One region of the Streptomyces sp. NPDC088157 genome, then DNA from elsewhere that is predicted to be linked to it. Evidence: predicted binding sites of a transcription regulator. Region 1 holds the regulator's gene; the other holds the start of a gene.
What was found. The regulator HspR, encoded in region 1, represses chaperone genes until heat shock. The targets are predictions, from matches to a motif close to TTGAGNNNNNNNNNCTCAA.
Positions count from the first base shown of each region.

Region 2: a site for HspR is predicted at 1,924-1,942, ahead of lon (endopeptidase La). Genes of this name have one in related genera too.

Region 1 is NZ_JBIUSU010000005.1:338,856-348,625, forward strand. Features, by position in the region: gene ACIPFH_RS21605 (WhiB family transcriptional regulator) at 1-1,499, shown strand, start outside; gene ACIPFH_RS21610 (hypothetical protein) at 1,545-1,799, shown strand; gene ACIPFH_RS21615 (hypothetical protein) at 1,940-2,512, opposite strand; gene ACIPFH_RS21620 (hypothetical protein) at 2,573-5,482, shown strand; gene ACIPFH_RS21625 (heat shock protein transcriptional repressor HspR) at 5,644-6,099, opposite strand; gene dnaJ (molecular chaperone DnaJ) at 6,105-7,280, opposite strand; gene grpE (nucleotide exchange factor GrpE) at 7,320-7,979, opposite strand; gene dnaK (molecular chaperone DnaK) at 7,976-9,770, opposite strand, start outside.
Region 2 is NZ_JBIUSU010000002.1:495,703-505,472, reverse strand. Features, by position in the region: gene ACIPFH_RS08575 (DUF5954 family protein) at 1-998, opposite strand, end outside; gene ACIPFH_RS08570 (GNAT family N-acetyltransferase) at 1,130-1,786, opposite strand; gene lon (endopeptidase La) at 1,965-4,379, shown strand; gene ACIPFH_RS08560 (MarR family winged helix-turn-helix transcriptional regulator) at 4,561-5,040, shown strand; gene ACIPFH_RS08555 (hypothetical protein) at 5,097-5,888, opposite strand; gene ACIPFH_RS08550 (nitrate- and nitrite sensing domain-containing protein) at 6,245-9,217, shown strand; gene ACIPFH_RS08545 (roadblock/LC7 domain-containing protein) at 9,214-9,717, shown strand; gene ACIPFH_RS08540 (DUF742 domain-containing protein) at 9,714-9,770, shown strand, end outside.

The DNA.
Region 1 (9,770 bases):
GGCCGGTACGGGGGGCGGGGGCGGGGACCGGGGTCCACACTCCCGACGCCGCTCTGCCCTGCCAGCGCCGACCGGACGTCTTCCAGCACCCGCTGCTGGAGGCACCCACGGACATTCCGTACACCTCGCCCGAGCAGCGCCACCAGCATCTCGTACTGCTCCGCACCGCCCGCGACCTCTGCGCCTCCTGCCCGTTGTGGGCGGAATGCCTCCAGGACGCCGTCGCCCACGCCGAGCCGTCCGGTTACGCGGCCGCGACCACACTCGACGACCGGCGCTGGATCCGCCGCGCCCTCGGCGTCGGCGACGCGAACGGCGACCTGCCCACCCACACCGTGGACGGACCCGGCGCGGGCCCCGGCCACCACTCCGGCGAAACGTCCCGCCGTCTGCTGCGCCTGCGCTCCCGCAGCACCGCTACGGCCGCCCGGCACGACGCCGAGCACGGACAGCCCACGCTGGAGCGGATCCTCGACGCGTTCGACGCACGCCAGGACCAACCGGCCAGGTCACGACGTGAGTTGCCCGCCATTCCACGGCAGTTGCACGAGCACACCACCGCACAGCAGACGCACAGCGACAGCCATCACCCCAGCGCCTCCAGACCGTCCCACCCCCACGCACACCCGGAAAGCAGGAGCGAGGACATGGCATCGGCCGAGTCCGGGCAGCGGATCGCCTTCTCGTACGAGGATCCCGCCCAGGCCGTACGACAGGCCCTGCTGGCCCCCCTGATCCGCTCCGCCCTGCCCACGCTCGCCGGTCTGGAGCAGCTGGTCACGATGCTGGCGAGCGTGCCCGGCGGCGAGATCGCGCCGGAGCTGCCGGACACCATCCGCGCCGCACGGAAGGCCGTGGAGGCACTGGCCCCGGAAGGGGGTCAGGGCGCCTGCGACGCCGTCGAGGCCGCCGCTGACACCACCGGCCCGCTCCGCGTCCTCACCGGTTCGGTCTCCGTCGAACTCGCCACCACCGACCCGGTGGCGGCGCTGCGCCGCGACTTCCTGGAACCGTTGCTGCGCGAACTGGCCGCCTCCCTCGCGAACATAGAGAAAGTGGCCACCATGCTGGCCGCGACCGAGGCCTCGGCGGGCGACGAGATCCATCCGGAGCCGATCCGCGCCGCGCTGCAAGGAATCCGCGCGTGTCTTCCGCATCCGGCCCCGACCGGCAGGACGTCCACCGGCACCGGCCAGGCCGCCACCCTCGCCTCCTCCGGCGCCCCCAGCATCCGAGCCGCCGTGGAGACGGCCGTGTCGACCTTCCCCGGCCCCTTCTCCGCCCGTGACGTCCTGCGCGCCCTTTCGCCCGGCGTCTACGGCGACCCCTCCAAGACGATCAGCAACGTCCTGTCCGCCCTCGTCAAGTCGGGCCGCCTGCAACGCGTCGCGCGAGGCACGTACGCTCGCACCGTCGATGTCACCATGGACGTCGCCGTTGACGTCGCCGTGGACATCGTCGTGGACGTCCCCGAGCAGGACGAGGCGAAGAGCGCCTGAGCCGGAACTGATCCGGAACCGAGCCGGAAGGAACCCAGACCCCCGATGACCGAACCGACGCCACCCCCCGCCACGGCGGACGCCCAGGTGCACGTCTTCTCCCCCAACGCCGGCCTGATCGACGGCGTCCCGGTCACCGCCCCGCCCTACGGCGACATCCAGGACGTGGTCCTGTCGATCCTCCAGCAACGCGCCCAGCAGCTCGGCGCCCCCACCCCGGCCACCATCACCGACAACCGCTACGGCGGCGCCATCCGCCTCCTGATCCACCCGGACGGCACCACGGAACAGCTGGGCTGAACCGCTTCGGCCTCAGCCCCGTTCGGGCCCGGTGATCGCCTCGCCGATGACGAATGCCTTGCCGGGCCCTTTGGGAACGGTGACCTCGGTGCCGCAGGGAACGCGGTGAACGTCCTCCCCATCGGCCCAGCGCCGGCTGATCACGCTTCGGGAGCGCGGTCGCCGGGTGGGCTGCTGACCGCGTCGATGTCGGCGATGACCTTACGTGTGAGGTCGATGTCCATCTCGAGAATGTCGCGGTCGAACTTCGCCGGTTCCCTCTCATAGCGGGCCCTGCCCACCTCGGAGGTGAAGGCGGCTGCGGGAATGGCGTCCAGTCCCGGAGGAATGAACTTCAAAAGCTCCTCGAAGGCAGCCAGCGCGTAAGCCATCGCGCCCCGGTACGTGCGGTGCTCGGATTCAGGTGAGTTGAGCATGTCGAGCCCGGCGCGACGCGAGACCCGGTGTGCGACCTCCGCGAACTCACCGGGATCGATGATCGTGGACGGCTGTGCGCCACCGAAGGCGGGCGGCGGCGGCGGGATTTCGTCCGCCATCAGGAAGGTGAAATTCCGGTTGCGGCCGCATTCCCGGCAGGCGCCTTCGTAGACAGCGACGATGTCGTCACCACGCTGCTCCAGACGGTGCCGACGATCGAAGTCGGGACTCCCGCACTCGCATGGGTGCAAGTCCATGTACAGGTGCGCTTCCAACGAGGAACGGGCTCTCAACATGACATGATCCTAGGGCTGTTGTGCGATTTGAACATGTATCGGGCCGGGGAGGGGCGTCACATGGACAGTTGGGCCAATCCCCGGACGGCGATGGGCACACTGCCGCAGTACCCACACGCGCACCAGGATGAACTCGTGTCGGCCGCGAGGCGCGGGATGGCCTCGGTGGCCGCCGCTGTCCTTGGAGATGGACTGGAGTCCCTCGACGCGGATCGCACCAAGGACGGACGTCAGTTTTTCGTACTGAGGGACAGCCGGGGAGAGTCCGCGACGGTCTGGGTGGACGCCGTTCCCCTGGTGACGGGAACGATCGCCGACACGGCGACGAACACCACATCGCAGAACTACGTGGTCCGCGTCTCCGACCGTCTTCCGACCGAGATGCTGAGTCGGGTGCTCGCGCACGAGCTCGGTGAGCTCATGGCCGTGCGCGAACGCGCCGCCGAGGGCTTGGCTCCCGTGCGGGAAGACCTGCTGCGCGAAGGAGTCCACCTCCCGGCGGATCAGGAGCTGTCCGCGGGGGACAGAGGCCGCATAGGTGAGCTCAACTGGCTTGCCGCGCTTACCGCGTCCCCCGATCTCTCCCCTCAGCAGCAGCTGGAGGCGCGTGCGGAGTTCTCCGCGCTGCTTGATCCTTACGGCATCCGGCCGACCGTCGCCATGAGCGACGAGGAGGCGTTCCGGCCCCAGGAGAGGGCGGCACGCGTGCGATACCGGGTGTCGGCCGATTTTCTCTCTGCCGGCTCCCGGCGTCTTCTCGACGCCCTCGCCCACCCCATGGAGAACCTCTCCCCCGCCGACGCCACCGCCCTCCAGGCCTCCCGGGACGCCGCCCTGCGCGCGGAACGTCAGGTCGAGGCGTTCATCGGGCGGCGGGACGTCACCATGCCCATGCCGGGCTACGACCAGAACGGCCTCCCCCTCCCCCGAGATGAGCTGCAACCCGCTGCCGAGCGCTGGGCGGAGTACCGCGCGCAGGTCAGCGAGCGCACCGTGCAGACGTTGGAGGGGCAGCTCGCCGAAGGGCGACTCCCGCTGCGCAAAGTCGCGATCGGCGGCGGCGCGAGTCTCACCGGGCGGGATCCGGAGGCGCTGCTGGTGGACGGGGCCGGCCGTTGGCACCTGGACCCCGGAGACGGCATCGTCCAGTCGGCGGACCAGGACCGCGACCTCGCGCGATGGATGGGCGTCGACCCGTACTCGGCGGTCGAGGACCCCCGGCACCGGGTGTCCATCCACGCGGTACGGGTCTGGGAGGACCAGCTCGCCACCCAGGGCGACGTGGTGAACGGCCGCGCCCGGCTGCGCCTGGGCCGGGACGGCGAACTCCTCGTGGAGATAAGGAAGTTCGGCCCGGACGGCCAGGAGAGCGGGACCCCCTTGTGGGTGGCGTGCGACGGGACGCCGAGCGTCGCGACCGGCCTCACGCCCGATGCCGTGCCGGGAATGCCACGCGGGGACTTCCCCGTGGAGAGCCGGAGCGAGGCCGTACGGCTGATCAGTGCACGACTGGGGGAGCTGGAGGGGCAGGGAGTAACCCACGCGGGCGAGGTGCGCGCCTGGCTGACCCAGGCCGAACGGGGCGGCGCGGACGCCCGTACCGTGCTGGAGGCCCTGGACTCCTCGATGCTGAAGGAGGCTCTCTCCGCGGGCCTGGAGAGCGGCGCCGCCGCGCGCATGGAGAACTGCTTCACCGCTCTCGACTCGACGCGGAAGTGGGAGGCGGCGCGTGAGGCCGCGCAGGGCCGGGCGCTGCTGGGCGACGAGGTCGCCGAGAACCGCTTCGACCCGCACGCCGCCCAGCACTGGATCATCGCGGGCTCAGGTGGCACCGGGGTCGCCAACGCCGAGATCATCCTGCGGGCCGATCCCGACGCCCGCGTCACGATCGTCGGCTCGAGTCCACCGGCCGCGCTCCGGCACCAGGTCCAGTACCCGGCGATGCTCGCCGAGTACGGCACGGGCGAGAACCCGCGGCTGACGATCGGCCGGGCCCAGGTGGGCGCGATCGAGACCTACCGGCACGAGAGCGGAGAGACCTGGTTCCAGGCGGGCTACGTGGACGAGGCCACCGGGGAACGGAAGACGGCCAGGGCCGACGGCTACGTCTCCAGCCTAGGCCGCACCAACCCCCTCCCGCCCGCACTCCAGGTCCTGGCGAACGAGGTCCGCGACCGGGGCGGGGAGATCTCCGGGGACCTGCTGTTCGACAAGGACGACCAGTACATCGGCTACGGGCTCACCTTCGCCGTGGACGGCAGGGAACACCGCGTGGACGTGGACGGCGCGGCCTCATGGCAGCTCCCGCGCGAGATATTCGCCCCGGAGACGGGACTCCAAGGCGAGTTGAACGCGATGGGTGTCCGCGGTCTGCCGTCCGAGACCGGCAACGCGGCCCCCGGCTTCTCCCCGATCGCGCGCCAGAGCGCCCTGCGCGCACGCGCCGTCGCGGCGGCTGCGGCCGGCGACCCGGAGGCCGTACGACGGCGGTCGACCATCCCGGAACGCTGGCACCGCCCGCCCCCCGGCCGAACAACGCAGCCGACACAGGAAACGGAAGCGACGCAGGCGACTGAAGCGTCACAGGCGGCGGAAGCGGCACAGGCGGCGGAAGCCGCACAGCCGAGGAAGGCGGCGGAAGCCGCACAGCCGAGGGAAGCAGCGCGACCGGAGAAAGCCGCACAGCCGAAGGAAGCAGCGCAACCGGAGAAAGCCGCACAGCCGAAGGAAGCAGCGCAACCGGAGAAAGCAGCGCAGGCGGCGGAAGTGGCCCCGGCCCCGGCCGGGACCCAGGCCGCAACCCCGGCCGCCTCAACGCCGTCCCCCGCCCCCGGCATCTCCGGTTCGCACCTCTGGCAGATGGGCGTTCCCAAGGGCGGCGCCCACCGGCAGCCCGCGCCCGACCGGCAGCCGCAGCAACAGCCACCCGGCCAGGAGCGGCCCGAACCGGGCGTCGGCAAGGGCGACTGACCCCGTATCGGGCGACCGACTCCCGTGATCCAGACACGAGATGCGGGACACGAGAGGCCAGACGCGGGAAGCGGGAAGCGGGAAGCGGGAAACAAGGCAGGGGCCCGGAGACGAATCTCCGGGCCCCTGCCCTTTCCGCGTACCTGCCGGCCGGGCGTCGGTCAGTCGGGCATCGGCTGCTGCCGCTTCGGTCGCCAGACCACCAGCGCGCTGGTCTGCTGCACCTCCTGGTACGGCACCAGGTCACGCCGGTAGGAGGCGTGCACGGCCGCCTCCCGCTGCTGCATGGCCGCGGCCGCGCCGTCCAGCGCGGCCTCCAGCTCGGCGGCCCTGGCCTGGAGCGCGGCCACCTGGTTCTCCAGCTCGATGATCCGCTTGATGCCGGCCAGGTTGATGCCCTCGTCCTGGGACAGGGCCTGCACCGTGCGCAGCAGCTCGATGTCGCGGGCCGAGTAGCGGCGGCCCCGGCCGGCGGTGCGATCGGGGGACACCAGGCCCAGACGGTCGTACTGACGCAGTGTCTGCGGATGCAGGCCGGAGAGCTGGGCCGCCACCGAGATGACGTAGACCGGGGTCTCCTGAGTCAGTTCATACGGGTTACGCCGACGGCCGTCCATCACTGTCAAGCTCCCTTCGCGGCCTCGAACAGCTCCGCCCGCGGGTCCTCGTCCGCGGTCGCCTCGCGATACGCCTCCAGTGCGTCACGAGCCTTCCCCGACAGGTCCTTCGGAACACTCACCTCCACGGTGACCAACAGGTCGCCGCGAGTGCCGTCCTTGCGGACCGCGCCCTTGCCCCGCGCCCGCATGGTGCGGCCGTTGGGCGTGCCGGGCGGAAGCTTCAGGGTCAGGGACGGCCCACCGAGCGTCGGCACCCTGACCTCGCCGCCGAGTGCCGCCTCGGTGAACGTCACCGGCACGGTCACCGTCAGGTTGTCGTCCTTGCGGCCGAACACCGGATGGGCGCCGACGTGGACGACGACGTACAGGTCGCCCGACGGGCCGCCGCGCTCGCCCGGGGCGCCCTTGCCGCGCAGCCGGATGCGCTGGCTGTCCGTCACCCCGGCGGGGATGCGGACCTGCATGGTCCTCGACGACTTCGCGCGGCCGCTGCCCTTGCAGTCCAGGCAGGGATGCTCGGCGATCAGGCCCCGGCCCTTGCAGTCCGGGCAGGGGTCGGTCAGCGAGAAGCCGCCGCCCGAACCCCTCGCCACCTGGCCGGTGCCCACGCAGGTCGGGCACACCCGGGGGGTGCCGTTCTTGTCGCCCGTCCCCGAACACGCCTTGCAGGGGGCCTGCGAGGACATGCGCAGCGGAACCGTCGCGCCCTCGATCGCCTCCGTGAAGCTCAGGGTGACCTCGGTGTCGATGTCCTGGCCGCGCCGGGGCTGGGTACGGGTCGTGCCGGGGCCGCCACGGTTGAACAGGCCGCCGAACACGTCCCCGATGCCGCCGCCGAAGCCGCCCTGGGCGCCGCCGCCCTGGGCCCCGCCTCCGAAGAGGTCGCCCAGGTCGAAGTTGAAGGAGCCGCCGGCGCCCGGGCCCGGACGGAAGCCGCCGTTGCCGAAGAGGGCGCGTGCCTCGTCGTACTCCTTGCGCTTCTTGGGGTCACCGAGGATGTCGTTCGCCTCGGAGATCTCCTTGAAGCGCTCCTCCGCCTTGGCGTTGCCCTTGTTGGCGTCCGGGTGGAACTCGCGGGCGAGCTTCCGGTACGCCTTCTTGATCTCGGCCTCGGTGGCGTCCTTGGGGACGCCGAGGACCTTGTAGAAGTCCTTCTCGACGAAGTCCTTGGTGCTCATCCTCGACGTCCCTCCTTCCACCCGCTCATCCGCTCGAGCTCAGCCCTCGTCCGGGCCACCGCTCTCCTTGTCGTCACCCGCCGCCTCGGCCTCGTCGGCCTTCACCGCCTGCGCACCGGGCTGAGGTTCGGCCACGGCCACCCGCGCGGGGCGGATGGTGCGCTCGCCGATCCGATACCCGGGCTGGAGGATCGCCACGCACGTCGTCTCGGTGACGTCGGGCGCGTAGCTGTGCATCAGGGCTTCGTGGATCGTCGGGTCGAAGGGCTCGCCCTCCTTGCCGAACTGCTGGAGGCCCATCTTCGCCGCGATGGTCTCCAGAGACTCGGCGACGGACTTGAACCCGCCGAGGAGTTCGCCGTGTTCCCGCGCGCGGCCGACGTCGTCGAGCACGGGAAGGAGCTCGGTCAGGAGGTTCGCGATGGCGATCTCCTTGACCGCGATCCGGTCGCGCTCGACCCGACGACGGTAGTTCTGGTACTCGGCCTGGAGGCGCTGGAGGTCCGCGGTGCGCTCACCCAGAGCGGTGCGCACCTGGTCCAGCTGGGCCACCAGACCGGCTGTCTGGTTCGCGTCCCCTGCCGGGGCCGCCCCGTCCGCCGAAGCGGAGGAGGGGGCGGTCTTCGGCTCGGCGTCTTCAGGGGTGGCGCCGGAGGGGACGTCGGGCTTCTCCTCGAAGCCCGGAGTCTCCTCCGTCACGCGGCACCGTCCTTGCGCTCGTCGTCCACGATCTCGGCGTCCACGACGTCGTCGTCCGCCTTCGGGGCGTCGGCCTGCGGGGCGTCGGCGCCCTGACCGGCCTGGGCGTCGGCGTACATGGCCTGGCCGACCTTCTGCGAGACCGCGGCGACCTTCTCGGTGGCCGTGCGGATCTCGGCGGTGTCCTCGCCCTTGAGCGCGGCCTTCAGCTCCTCGACGGCGGCCTCGACCTCGGTCTTGACCTCGGCCGGGACCTTGTCCTCGTTGTCCTTGAGGAACTTCTCCGTCTGGTAGACGAGCTGCTCGCCCTGGTTGCGGGCCTCGGCGGCCTCGCGACGGCGGTGGTCCTCGTCCGCGTACTGCTCGGCCTCCTGGCGCATGCGGTCGACCTCGTCCTTCGGCAGCGAGGAGCCGCCGGTGACGGTCATCTTCTGCTCCTTGCCGGTGCCGAGGTCCTTGGCCGTGACGTGCATGATGCCGTTGGCGTCGATGTCGAAGGCGACCTCGATCTGCGGGACGCCACGCGGCGCCGGCGGCAGACCGGTCAGCTCGAACATGCCGAGCTTCTTGTTGTAGGCCGCGATCTCGCGCTCACCCTGGTAGACCTGGATCTGCACCGACGGCTGGTTGTCCTCGGCCGTCGTGAAGATCTCCGAACGCTTCGTCGGGATCGTCGTGTTGCGCTCGATCAGCTTGGTCATGATGCCGCCCTTGGTCTCGATGCCGAGGGACAGCGGGGTCACGTCGAGGAGCAGGACGTCCTTGACCTCACCCTTGAGGACGCCGGCCTGGAGCGCGGCGCCGATGGCGACGACCTCGTCCGGGTTGACGCCCTTGTTGGCGTCCTGACCGCCGGTCAGCTCCCTCACGAGCTCGGCGACGGCGGGCATCCGGGTCGAACCACCGACGAGAACGACGTGGTCGATCTCGGAGAGGTTGATGCCGGCGTCCTTGATGACGTTGTGGAACGGCGTCTTGCAGCGCTCCAGCAGGTCGGCCGTCAGCTGCTGGAACTGGGCGCGCGTGAGCTTCTCGTCCAGGTGCAGCGGGCCCTCGGCGGACGCCGTGATGTAGGGCAGGTTGATCGAGGTCTCGGTGGACGAGGACAGCTCGATCTTCGCCTTCTCGGCGGCCTCGCGCAGACGCTGGAGCGCCATCTTGTCCTTGGCGAGGTCCACGCCGTGGCCGGACTTGAACTGCTGCACCAGGTAGTCGACGACACGCTGGTCCCAGTCGTCACCACCGAGGTGGTTGTCGCCGTTGGTCGCCTTCACCTCGACGACGCCGTCACCGATCTCCAGGAGGGACACGTCGAAGGTGCCGCCACCGAGGTCGAAGACGAGGATCGTCTGGTCGTCCTTGTCGAGGCCGTACGCGAGCGCGGCCGCGGTGGGCTCGTTGACGATGCGAAGGACGTTGAGACCGGCGATCTCACCGGCTTCCTTCGTCGCCTGGCGCTCGGAGTCGTTGAAGTAGGCCGGGACGGTGATGACCGCGTCGGTCACCTTCTCGCCCAGGTAGGCCTCGGCGTCCCGCTTCAGCTTCTGCAGGATGAACGCGGACATCTGCTGCGGGTTGAAGGGCTTCCCGTCGAGCTCGATCTTCCAGTCGGTGCCCATGTGGCGCTTCACCGAGCGGATGGTCCGGTCCACGTTCGTGACCGCCTGCCGCTTGGCGACCTCGCCCACGAGGACTTCGCCGTTCTTCGCGAAGGCGACGACGGACGGCGTGGTCCTGGCACCCTCGGCGTTGGTGATGACGGTGGGCTCGCCGCCCTCCAGAACGCTTACG
Region 2 (9,770 bases), on a different contig from region 1:
CCGTCCTCGTGCAGGGTCGGGTGGAGCTTCATGGGGCCGTACTCGTCGACGTCCGACGGGCGGGGCGGTTCCGGGCCGTCGGGGCCCAGGCGGACCATCCGCTCGACGCGGCAGATCCGGAACAGGCGGCCCTCCACGCTCGCCTCGTCGGCCCGCCCGGCGGCCCGGAACGCCTCCGCGGCCCGCGCGTACAGGATCTTCTTGCGCTCGTCGAAGCGGTAGAGCATCGCCCAGACGCGGGCCATCCCCTCGTACAGCGAGCGGCGGGCCTCGTGCGGGGTCGCCGCCAGGGACCCGCACGGGGTCCAGCCGGAGTCGTCGCGTTCGGCCACCGAGAAGCCGACGGGCAGCCGCACCACGTCCGGGTGCGTCCGGGCCGCCCATTCGGAGTCCGCGCGCACGTCGGCCGGGAAGCGGGCGCCCGTGTACGTGAAGTCGCGCAGGCCCAGCCGCAGGGCGCCCGCCATCGGGCCGTCGTCCCGGTCGGGGTCCAGGACGTAGCCGACGTCCGGCGACGGGCCGGCGACCGGGTCCTCCCACGACGGGTCGGGGGGCTCGAGGTCGGTGGGCCGGGGCGGCTCCAGACCGTCGTCACCGGTACGGGCGAACTCGTCGCCGCGCACCACCCGGTAGCGCACGCCCAGTGCCTCCACCTCGTCGGCCGGAGCCCGCTCCAGCACGGCCACGGCCGCCAGCAGCTCACGCCGGACGGCCCGGTCGCCCGGGCCGTCCTTCGCCTTGAACCACAGGTACGAGTTCAGTCCGTCCCGGGCCTGCTGGGGCATGCCGTCCACCACCGGCTTCAGCAGCCGCCAGCCGGGCTCGGCGGCGGCCGGGTCGCACGCGGCGATACCGAAGACGGGTCCGCGCAGCGCGATGTGCGGATAACGCCGCGAGGCCTCGACGGCGTCCGCCTCCGTCACCCAGGCGACGGGGTCGTCACGGCGGACCAGGTCGGCGTGGAGGGCGTCGAGACGTCGCTTCCAGTCATCGGTCATAGGCGCATTGTGGTCGGGGCGGCGGGCGACTTAGGGGTGAATGCCGGAAGTGGGCGGGGTACGGGGAGGGGGCGCGAGGGGCGCGCCCCGTCGTGCGACTCCGCAGGGTGCGCCCCCGGGGCCGCCGGACGTCACCCCTGCGTGTCCCCCGTGAACTTCGCGCTGGTCAGCGAGGACTCGACGCGCCAGCCCAAGGACTCGTACAGTGCCCGCCCGTCCGGGGTCGCGCCCAGAACGCCGGTCCTGGCGCCCTGTTCGACCGCCGCGCGGTGGAGCGTCCGCATGACGAGGGCGCCGAGCCCGCGGCGGCGGTGGCCGGGGGAGGTCTCGATCTGGTCGACGACCGCCGTCGCGCCGGTCGGTGCGATCTGCCCGCGCGCGGCGAGGGAGCCGTCCGGGGCGGCGATCATGGTGCGGGTCACGCCGCCGCGCGACCAGGTGCGCGTCCGGTAGCCGTCGGGGGCGCAGCCGGGCGGCGCGTCCGTGAGCGGGGCCGTCATCAGGAAGCCGGGCTCGGGGTCGATCCACCAGCCGGGGCCCAGCCAGGGCCCGGCCACCGCCGGGTCGGCGAACACCTTGAGCCACACACCGGCCCCGGTCACCGAGCCCGCCACCTTTCGGACGACCGGCTCCCGCACGGCGTCGTTCGTCGCGCCCAGCACGTGCCGGCTGACGTGATGGGTTCCCGTTCCCACGTCGATGGTCCAGCCCCACGGCTCGGTCAGGGGCGGCGCCGCCCCGCGCGACACGACCCAGCCGTCCACCCACGCCCGGACGAACCGATCCACAGAGACCCCCTGGTAATAGCCCTTATATGGCTACGACTATTACGCCAACCGTATGCCCGAAGGCCTGCGGGACGACAGTCGTGATCGCCCACAGCGAACGGGGCGCACCATGGGGAACATTCGAGGACTCACGTGCATTGAGTCGGCATAGCTCAACTTGACTGCCGAAGGGGAGATCATGGCATCGACGTCCGCTCCGCTCACTCTGCCCGTGCTGCCTCTCGATGACGAGGTCGTACTCCCCGGCATGGTGGTTCCGCTGGACCTCAACGACACCGACGTACGGGCCGCGGTGGAGGCCGCACAGGCCGCCGCCCGTTCAACGCCCGGCAAGCCCCAGGTACTCCTGGTCCCGCGCATCGACGGGACGTACGCGAGCACCGGTGTGCTCGGCACCGTCGAGCAGGTCGGCCGGCTGGCCGACGGCGACCCGGGCGCGCTGATCCGCGGCCGTGGCCGTGTGCGCATCGGCGCCGGCACCACCGGGCCGGGCGCGGCCCTGTGGGTCGAGGGGACGACGGTCGACCAGAGCGTCCCCGAGCCGCTGCCCGGTCATGTCGCCGAACTCGTCAAGGAGTACAAGGCGCTCGCCACCGCCTGGCTCCGCAAGCGCGACGCCTGGCAGGTCGTCGACCGCGTCCAGGCCATCGACGACGTCTCCACGCTCGCCGACAACTCCGGTTACTCACCGTTCCTGACCACCGCACAGAAGGTGGAGCTCCTGGAGACCGCCGACCCGGTGGCCCGCCTGAAGCTCGCCACCCAGCAGCTGCGCGACCACCTCGCCGAGCAGGACGTGGCCGAGACGATCGCCAAGGACGTCCAGGAGGGCGTCGACAAGCAGCAGCGCGAGTTCCTGCTGCGGCGCCAGCTCGAAGCCGTCCGCAAGGAGCTGCGCGAGCTCAACGGCGAGCAGGAGGGCGAGGAGTCCGACGACTACCGTGCCCGCGTCGAGGCCGCCGACCTGCCCGAGAAGGTCCGCGAGGCCGCCCTCAAGGAGGTCGACAAGCTGGAGCGGTCCAGCGACCAGTCGCCCGAGGGCTCCTGGATCCGCACCTGGCTGGACACCGTCCTCGAACTCCCGTGGAACGAAAGGACCGAGGACCGGTACGACATCCAGGGCGCCCGTGCCGTCCTGGACGCCGAGCACGCCGGGCTGGACGACGTGAAGGAGCGGATCACCGAGTACCTCGCGGTGCGCAAGCGGCGCGGTGAGCGCGGCCTGGGTGTCGTGGGCGGCCGGCGCGGCGGTGCCGTGCTCGCGCTCGTCGGCCCGCCCGGCGTCGGCAAGACCAGCCTCGGCGAGTCCGTCGCCCACGCCATGGGCCGCAAGTTCGTCCGCGTCGCCCTGGGCGGCGTCCGCGACGAGGCCGAGATCCGCGGCCACCGCCGTACCTACGTGGGCGCGCTGCCCGGCCGGATCGTGCGGGCCGTCAAGGAGGCCGGATCGCTCAACCCGGTCGTGCTCCTCGACGAGATCGACAAGGTGGGATCCGACTTCCGGGGCGACCCGGCGGCCGCCCTGCTGGAGGTCCTGGACCCGGCGCAGAACCACACGTTCCGCGACCACTACCTGGAGGTCGAGCTCGACCTGTCGGACGTGGTCTTCCTCGCCACCGCCAACGTGCTCGAAGCCATCCCGGAGGCCCTGCTCGACCGCATGGAGCTGGTCCGCCTCGACGGCTACACCGAGGACGAGAAGGTCGTCATCGCCCGTGACCACCTGCTCCCGCGCCAGCTGGAGCGGGCGGGCCTGGACAAGGACGAGGTGGCCCTCGACGAGAGCGCGCTGCGCAAGCTCGCCGGCGAGTACACCCGTGAGGCGGGGGTGCGCACCCTGGAGCGGTCCATCGCGCGGCTGCTGCGCAAGGTCGCGGCCCAGCACGAACTGGGCGAGCGGGAACTCCCGTTCACCATCGGGGACGAGGATCTGCGCGGTCTGATCGGCCGGCCGCACCACGTGCCCGAGTCCGCCCAGGACCCGTCCGAGCGCCGGACCGCGGTGCCCGGTGTCGCGACCGGTCTCGCGGTCACCGGCGCCGGCGGTGACGTCCTCTTCGTCGAGGCGTCGCTGGCCGACCCGGAGACGGGCGCGGCGGGCCTGACCCTCACCGGTCAGCTCGGCGACGTGATGAAGGAGTCGGCGCAGATCGCGCTCAGCTTCCTGCGCAGCCACGGCGCCGAACTGGAGCTGCCGGTGGGCGACCTGAAGGACCGGGGCGTGCACATCCACTTCCCGGCGGGCGCGGTCCCCAAGGACGGCCCGAGCGCCGGCGTCACCATGACGACGGCCCTCGCGTCCCTGCTGTCCGGCCGGCTCGTCCGCACGGACGTGGCGATGACCGGCGAGGTCTCCCTCACCGGCCGGGTCCTGCCGATCGGCGGTGTGAAGCAGAAGCTGCTCGCCGCGCACCGGGCGGGTGTCACCACGGTGATCATCCCCAAGCGCAACGAGCCCGACCTGGACGACGTCCCGGCGGAGGTGCTGGACAAGCTGGACGTCCACGCCGTCACGGATGTCCGCCAGGTCCTGGAACTGGCGCTCGCGCCCGCCACGAGCGGTGCGGCGCCGGAGGTCCCGGTCGCGGCGTGAGACCGCGCCCCCGGAGGGGGGCGCCGTCCGCGGCGACCGGACGGGGAGGGCCCGGGTCCTGTGACGGAGACCCGGGCCTTCCCCGTGTCCGGTGCGCAGCCGAACCGCCGCCGGGCCGGGCCTGCGAAATACTGAGTGAGCTGCACCGACGGCAGCGACCGGCGAGATCAGGGGTGCTGACGTGCACGAGGACACAGACGGCGGGAAGCCGTCGCGTGGTGTGGAGCAGGGCGACCGGGAGTTCCTGTCCCTGGAGCGGGAGCTCACGGTGCTGCTGCGCCGCGCCCGCGCCAACCAGGGGGAGATGGCCCGCGAGGTCCACCCGGACCTGGAGTCCGCCGCCTACGGGCTCCTCGTCCGGCTGGAGGAGTGCGGCCGTCAGCGCGCCACGGAACTGGCCGGCTACATCGGCGTCGGCAAGGCCACCATGTCCCGCCAGCTGCGCGCGCTGGAGCAGCTCGGCCTGGTCGCCCGTGCGCCGGACCCGGCGGACGGCCGCGCCTGGCTGGTCGACCTCACCGAGGAGGGCCGCACCCGGGTGCGCAGGGTCCGCCAGGCCCGTCGCGAGCGGTACGTCAGCCACTTCTCCGACTGGGACCGCAGAGAGGTCGGGGAACTGGCCCGGCTGCTCGGCCAGCTGAACCGGGGGATGGAGAAGTGATCCGGAGCGGACCCGAGGGGGTCTGACCCGAAGGAGCACCGCCGCGTCCGCGCCCTTCAGAGCTCGACACACACCACCGTCGCGTCGTCGTGCGTCTTCGCCCGGCCCAACAGCGACCGCCCGGCGTGGTCGTCCGCGCGCTCCAGTTCCCGGACCCGCCGCACCAGCGCCCGGGCGCCCTCCTCGCCGACGAGGGCGCCCAGGTCCGTCCAGTCGCCCTCCCGGAAGACCTCCGCCCAGCGGGTGGCCCCGTCCGACAGTGCGGTCAGCGCGCGGACCTCCGCGCGCGGCACGCTCGCGGTGACCGCGCGGGCGGCCACCGCGGGGTCGGCCGCGGCCGTGAAGAACCCGCCCTCCTTGTTGCGGAGCGTGCCGTCGACGACCTCGGCGCTCCGCAGCAGGGCGCGCGGCAGGCGGGCCAGCCGGTCGTCGCGGACGGGGGTGACCGTGCCGTCCGGGGCCGTCAGCAGCAGCGTCGCGTCGCACAGGACCAGGTATTCGACGGTCCGCGGCGACCATCGCGCGAGGACCACGGTGGCCTGTGGGGTGCGTGGGTGAGAAAGGTCACAGGTTTCGGCATGGGCCCCGGCGGTACGCGCGATGGCGAGGGCGAGTGCCTCGACCAGCGGAACATCCGGGAGTGAAACGGTCAGTTCGGTCAGGGCGCCGCCCAACCGCGCGGTGAACCAGGGGACCGAATGCAGACAGCCCGCGCCGCCCGGCGGCGGCGTCACTCCGTCCAGCAGGACGAGCGAACCGCCCTGTCCGGAGGCGGGAAGTCCGACACTCGCGAAGTCCTCGTTGGGGCGGGCCCGATCACCGGCCTCCGACACAAGTTCCGTACGCATTCGGCCAGTCTGCACGACCCCTTCACAGCCTTCGCGAAAGGCTGGCATCACTCCCCGAACTTACGTACTGTCGCAGGTCAGACGCCTGGTTTGGGCGGGAATGAAGCACTCCGGGAAGGCGTGGCGGCGAATACTGTCAAAGCCCGCCGCCCACGTCCAACCGGCCAGCCGGGCAAGGCGGGTGCACACGCCAGAGGAACTTGCCCGCCCGCTCCCCTCCGATGTTCACTCCTTCGGGTGGCGGGGCAAGCGATGCGCGGCCCCTGCCCACCGGCACTGGGAGGGTCGGGAACCGTACCGGACGTACGCACCAGTTGACGGAGCGTCACCTCCGGCCCATGGCACACGAGTCAGGAATGCGAGCACCGGTGCAGAAGACGCGGCCTCGGCGTACAGGCAGGCAGACGGCCTCCGAGGGGGGCGCGGAGCGTACCCCTGTCGGCAAGGGCCGTCCGACCCATGTACGCAACCGGCTGATCGTCGCGGTGGCCGTCGTGGCCGCCGCCGTCGCCGGGGCGGGCGCCCCCTCCATACTCGCCGCCTCCGGGCAGTTGAAGGACTCCCAGGACCTGGTCACCCTGGCCGAGCAGACCCAGGACGCCCTCGCCCTCGCCCAGTCCCTGGCGGACGAGCGCGACGAGGTCACCACCTACGTGGCGGCCGGCCGGGTGAAGACCGAGGCCCCCTCCACCCAGGGCAGCGCCCGGGTGGACCGGCAGGCGCGCGAGCTGACCGCCGACACGGAGGTCTCCGCAGCGCTGCGCGAGGCCCTCGCCGCCGTGCCGTCCGTGCGCCAGTCGGCACTCACCGGCAAGAGCACCGCGCTCCAGGCGCACGAGGCGTACTCCGAGGCCATCACCGCGCTGCACGTGCTCGTCGACCGGCTGGCCGAGCAGATGCCGCCGCGCGCGGGCTCCGGCGCGTACGCCCTCGCCGAACTCGACACCGCCGTCCAGCAGGCCTCCGCGACCCGGGGACTGCTGCTCGCGGCGCTGAACGTGCCGACGACCACCAAGACCGACTACGACCCCGTCACCGGCCGGTCGACCACGAAGAAGGTCTCCTCCGACACCGACACCAAGCAGCGCGACGCCCTCACGGCCGCCGCGCAGCAGGCCCGGCTGCGCTCCGACGCGGCCCTCGCGGACTTCCGGGAGGGCGCGCCCCAGGAGGCGGTGGCCTCCTACGACTCCACGGTGACCGGCGGTGACGCCGACACCGCCGAGACCTACCTCGCCTCCCTCACCGACCAGCCGGAACTGAGCGCCCGCGAACTCGACACCAGCGTCAAGAAGCTGGACGCCGCGCTCTCCGCCCGGGTCGACCTGATGCGCGGGGTCGAGTCCTCCCTGTACGGCCGACGCGGCGAGGACCTCGCCACGCTGCGGGACGACGACGTCACCGACCTGGAGCTCCGCGTCACCCTCCTCGGGGCCCTGATGCTGCTGTCGGTCGTCGTCGCCACCGGCATGGCCCGCAGCCTCACCCGCCCGCTGTCCGTCCTGCGCCGGGGCTCGGCGAGGCTGGCGAAGGCCGAGAACCCGGCGGTGGAGGAACCGGTCCGGTTCACCGGCCGCAACGACGAGTTCGCCCAGGTCGTCCGGTCCGTCAACGCCCTGCACGAGCACGCCGTGGCTCTGCACGAGCGGGTCGGCACCCTGGAGTCCGACCGCAAGCACCTCGTCGGACAGCGCCAGCGGATGGCGGACGCACGTGAGGAACTGCGCACCGAACTCGCCGGTTCCGCAGCGCAGTTGGAGGGCCTGCGGGACAGCATCAGCGGCACCTTCGTCAACCTCGCGCTGCGCACCCTGGGCCTCGTCGAACGCCAACTGGCGGTCATCGAGGGGCTGGAGGAGCGCGAGCAGGATCCCGACCGGCTGGCCACGCTGTTCAAGCTCGACCACTTTGCCACGGTCATGCGCCGGCACAGCGAGAACCTGCTGGTCCTGGCCGGGACGGAGCACGTCCAGCAGCACGCGGGCCCGATCCCGCTGGTGGACGTGGTCCGCGCGGCGGTCAGCGAGATCGAGCGCTACGAGCGGGTGCGCATCTCCGCACTCCCTCCGCACGCGCACGTGGCGGGTTTCGCCGCGGACGACCTCTCCCATCTGCTGGCCGAACTCATGGAGAACGCCACCGCGTTCTCCCCGCCGGACCTGCCCGTCGAGGTCTCCGGCTGGCTCCTGGAGAACGGCGAGGTCATGCTCTCCGTCCAGGACGAGGGCATCGGGGTGGCCGAGGAGCGGCTGAGCAGCCTCAACGCCCGCCTCGCCGAGTTCGACCCCGAGACGCCGTACGACCAGGAGGGTGAGGAGGGTCTCGGCCTCGGCCTGTACGTGGTGGCCCGGCTCGCCCACCGGCACGGCGTACGGGTGCGGCTGCGCGAGCAGAAGCAGGGCGGGGTGGCGGCGGTCGTCGTCCTGCCGACCGCGCTGCTCGCCGCTGCCCCGGCCGCCGCGATCCCGATGACGAGTCCGGCCTCCGCCACCCCCCAGAGCTTCTCGCTGCCGGGCGCGGACGCGGAAGCCAACTCCAATGTCCTGCCGGGCCGCACGAAGCCCACGGACCCGGACCCGCTGGTCGCCCTGGCGGAGCGGGCGGTACGACAGACGGAGCCCGCACCGGAAACGCCGACGGCGAATTTGACGGCGAACCCGACGGTGACCTCGGCGGACCCCGCGCCGCGGTTCGCCGATGACGCGTCGGCGGCGACCCCGTCGAGGCCTTCGCCCGACACCGCGCCGCGGTTCCCGGACGAGACGTCGACGCCCGTCCCGCCGGGGAGTTCGGCACGGTCCGTGCCGCGGTTCCCGGTCGAGACGCCGGCCGAGACGACGATGGAACTTCTGCTGCCGACCCCGCAGGGCGGGGAGGCGGAAGAGGCGGGGGAGCAGGACACCGCCGCGGTCCTCGATCTCGGCATCGACCCGGCGACCGCCGACCGCGCGTACACCCCACAGAGCCCACCCGCACCTGACGAAGCGCACGCCGAGGGCGAGTCCGAGGCGGAACACGCCCGCACGCCGGACGCCCCGGAAGAGCTCGTCACGGACAAGGGCCTGCCGAAACGCACCCCCAAGATCACCGCACCCACCCAAGCCCCGCGCCAGCGGACCGGTTCCGTCGACGCGGACGCCCTCCGCCGCCGTCTGGGCGGCTTCCGCCGGGGGGCGGAGGCCGGCTACCGGCACGTGGAAGCGGAGATCGCCGAACGGACGGGCCAGAACCGGGCACCGTCCCCCGAGACAGCCCGAGAAACAGCTCAAGAAGCACACGCACACGCCGAAGATGACACGGGGGGCACAGTCGAGGAGGCAAGCAGTTGACCGCGCCCAGTACCTTCGGACTGAGCAGTGAAGCCCGAAACCTGCACTGGCTGTTGACCAACCTCGTGGAGGAGGTACCCGGCATCCAGTCCGTCGCCGTCGTCTCCTCGGACGGCCTGCTCCTGCTGTCCTCGGACCCAGGCCGCAACCTCGAGGCACGCCGGGCCCGCGAGACGAAACCCTCCGGCCCGCGCGGCTCCTCCGCCGACCTCGCCACCATCGTCTCCGGCATCGGCAGCCTCACCATCGGCGCCGCCAAGCTCATGGCGTTCGGCGGGGTGAAGCACACCATGATCGCGATGGACGAGGGCAGCCTCTTCGTCATGTCGATCAGCGACGGCTCGCTCCTCGGTGTGCACGGTTCCGCCGACTGCGACATGAGCGTGGTGGCGTACCACATGGCCCTCTTCGTGGGCCGCGCCGGCCACGTCCTGACCCCGGAACTGCGCAGCGAGCTACGGCAGTCCCTGGAGTCCCGGACGGCGGGGAGCGTCCGATGAGCGCCGTCCCGACGCAGCCCGAGGGCGGCAGGCAGTTGCTCCCCGTCCGCGGC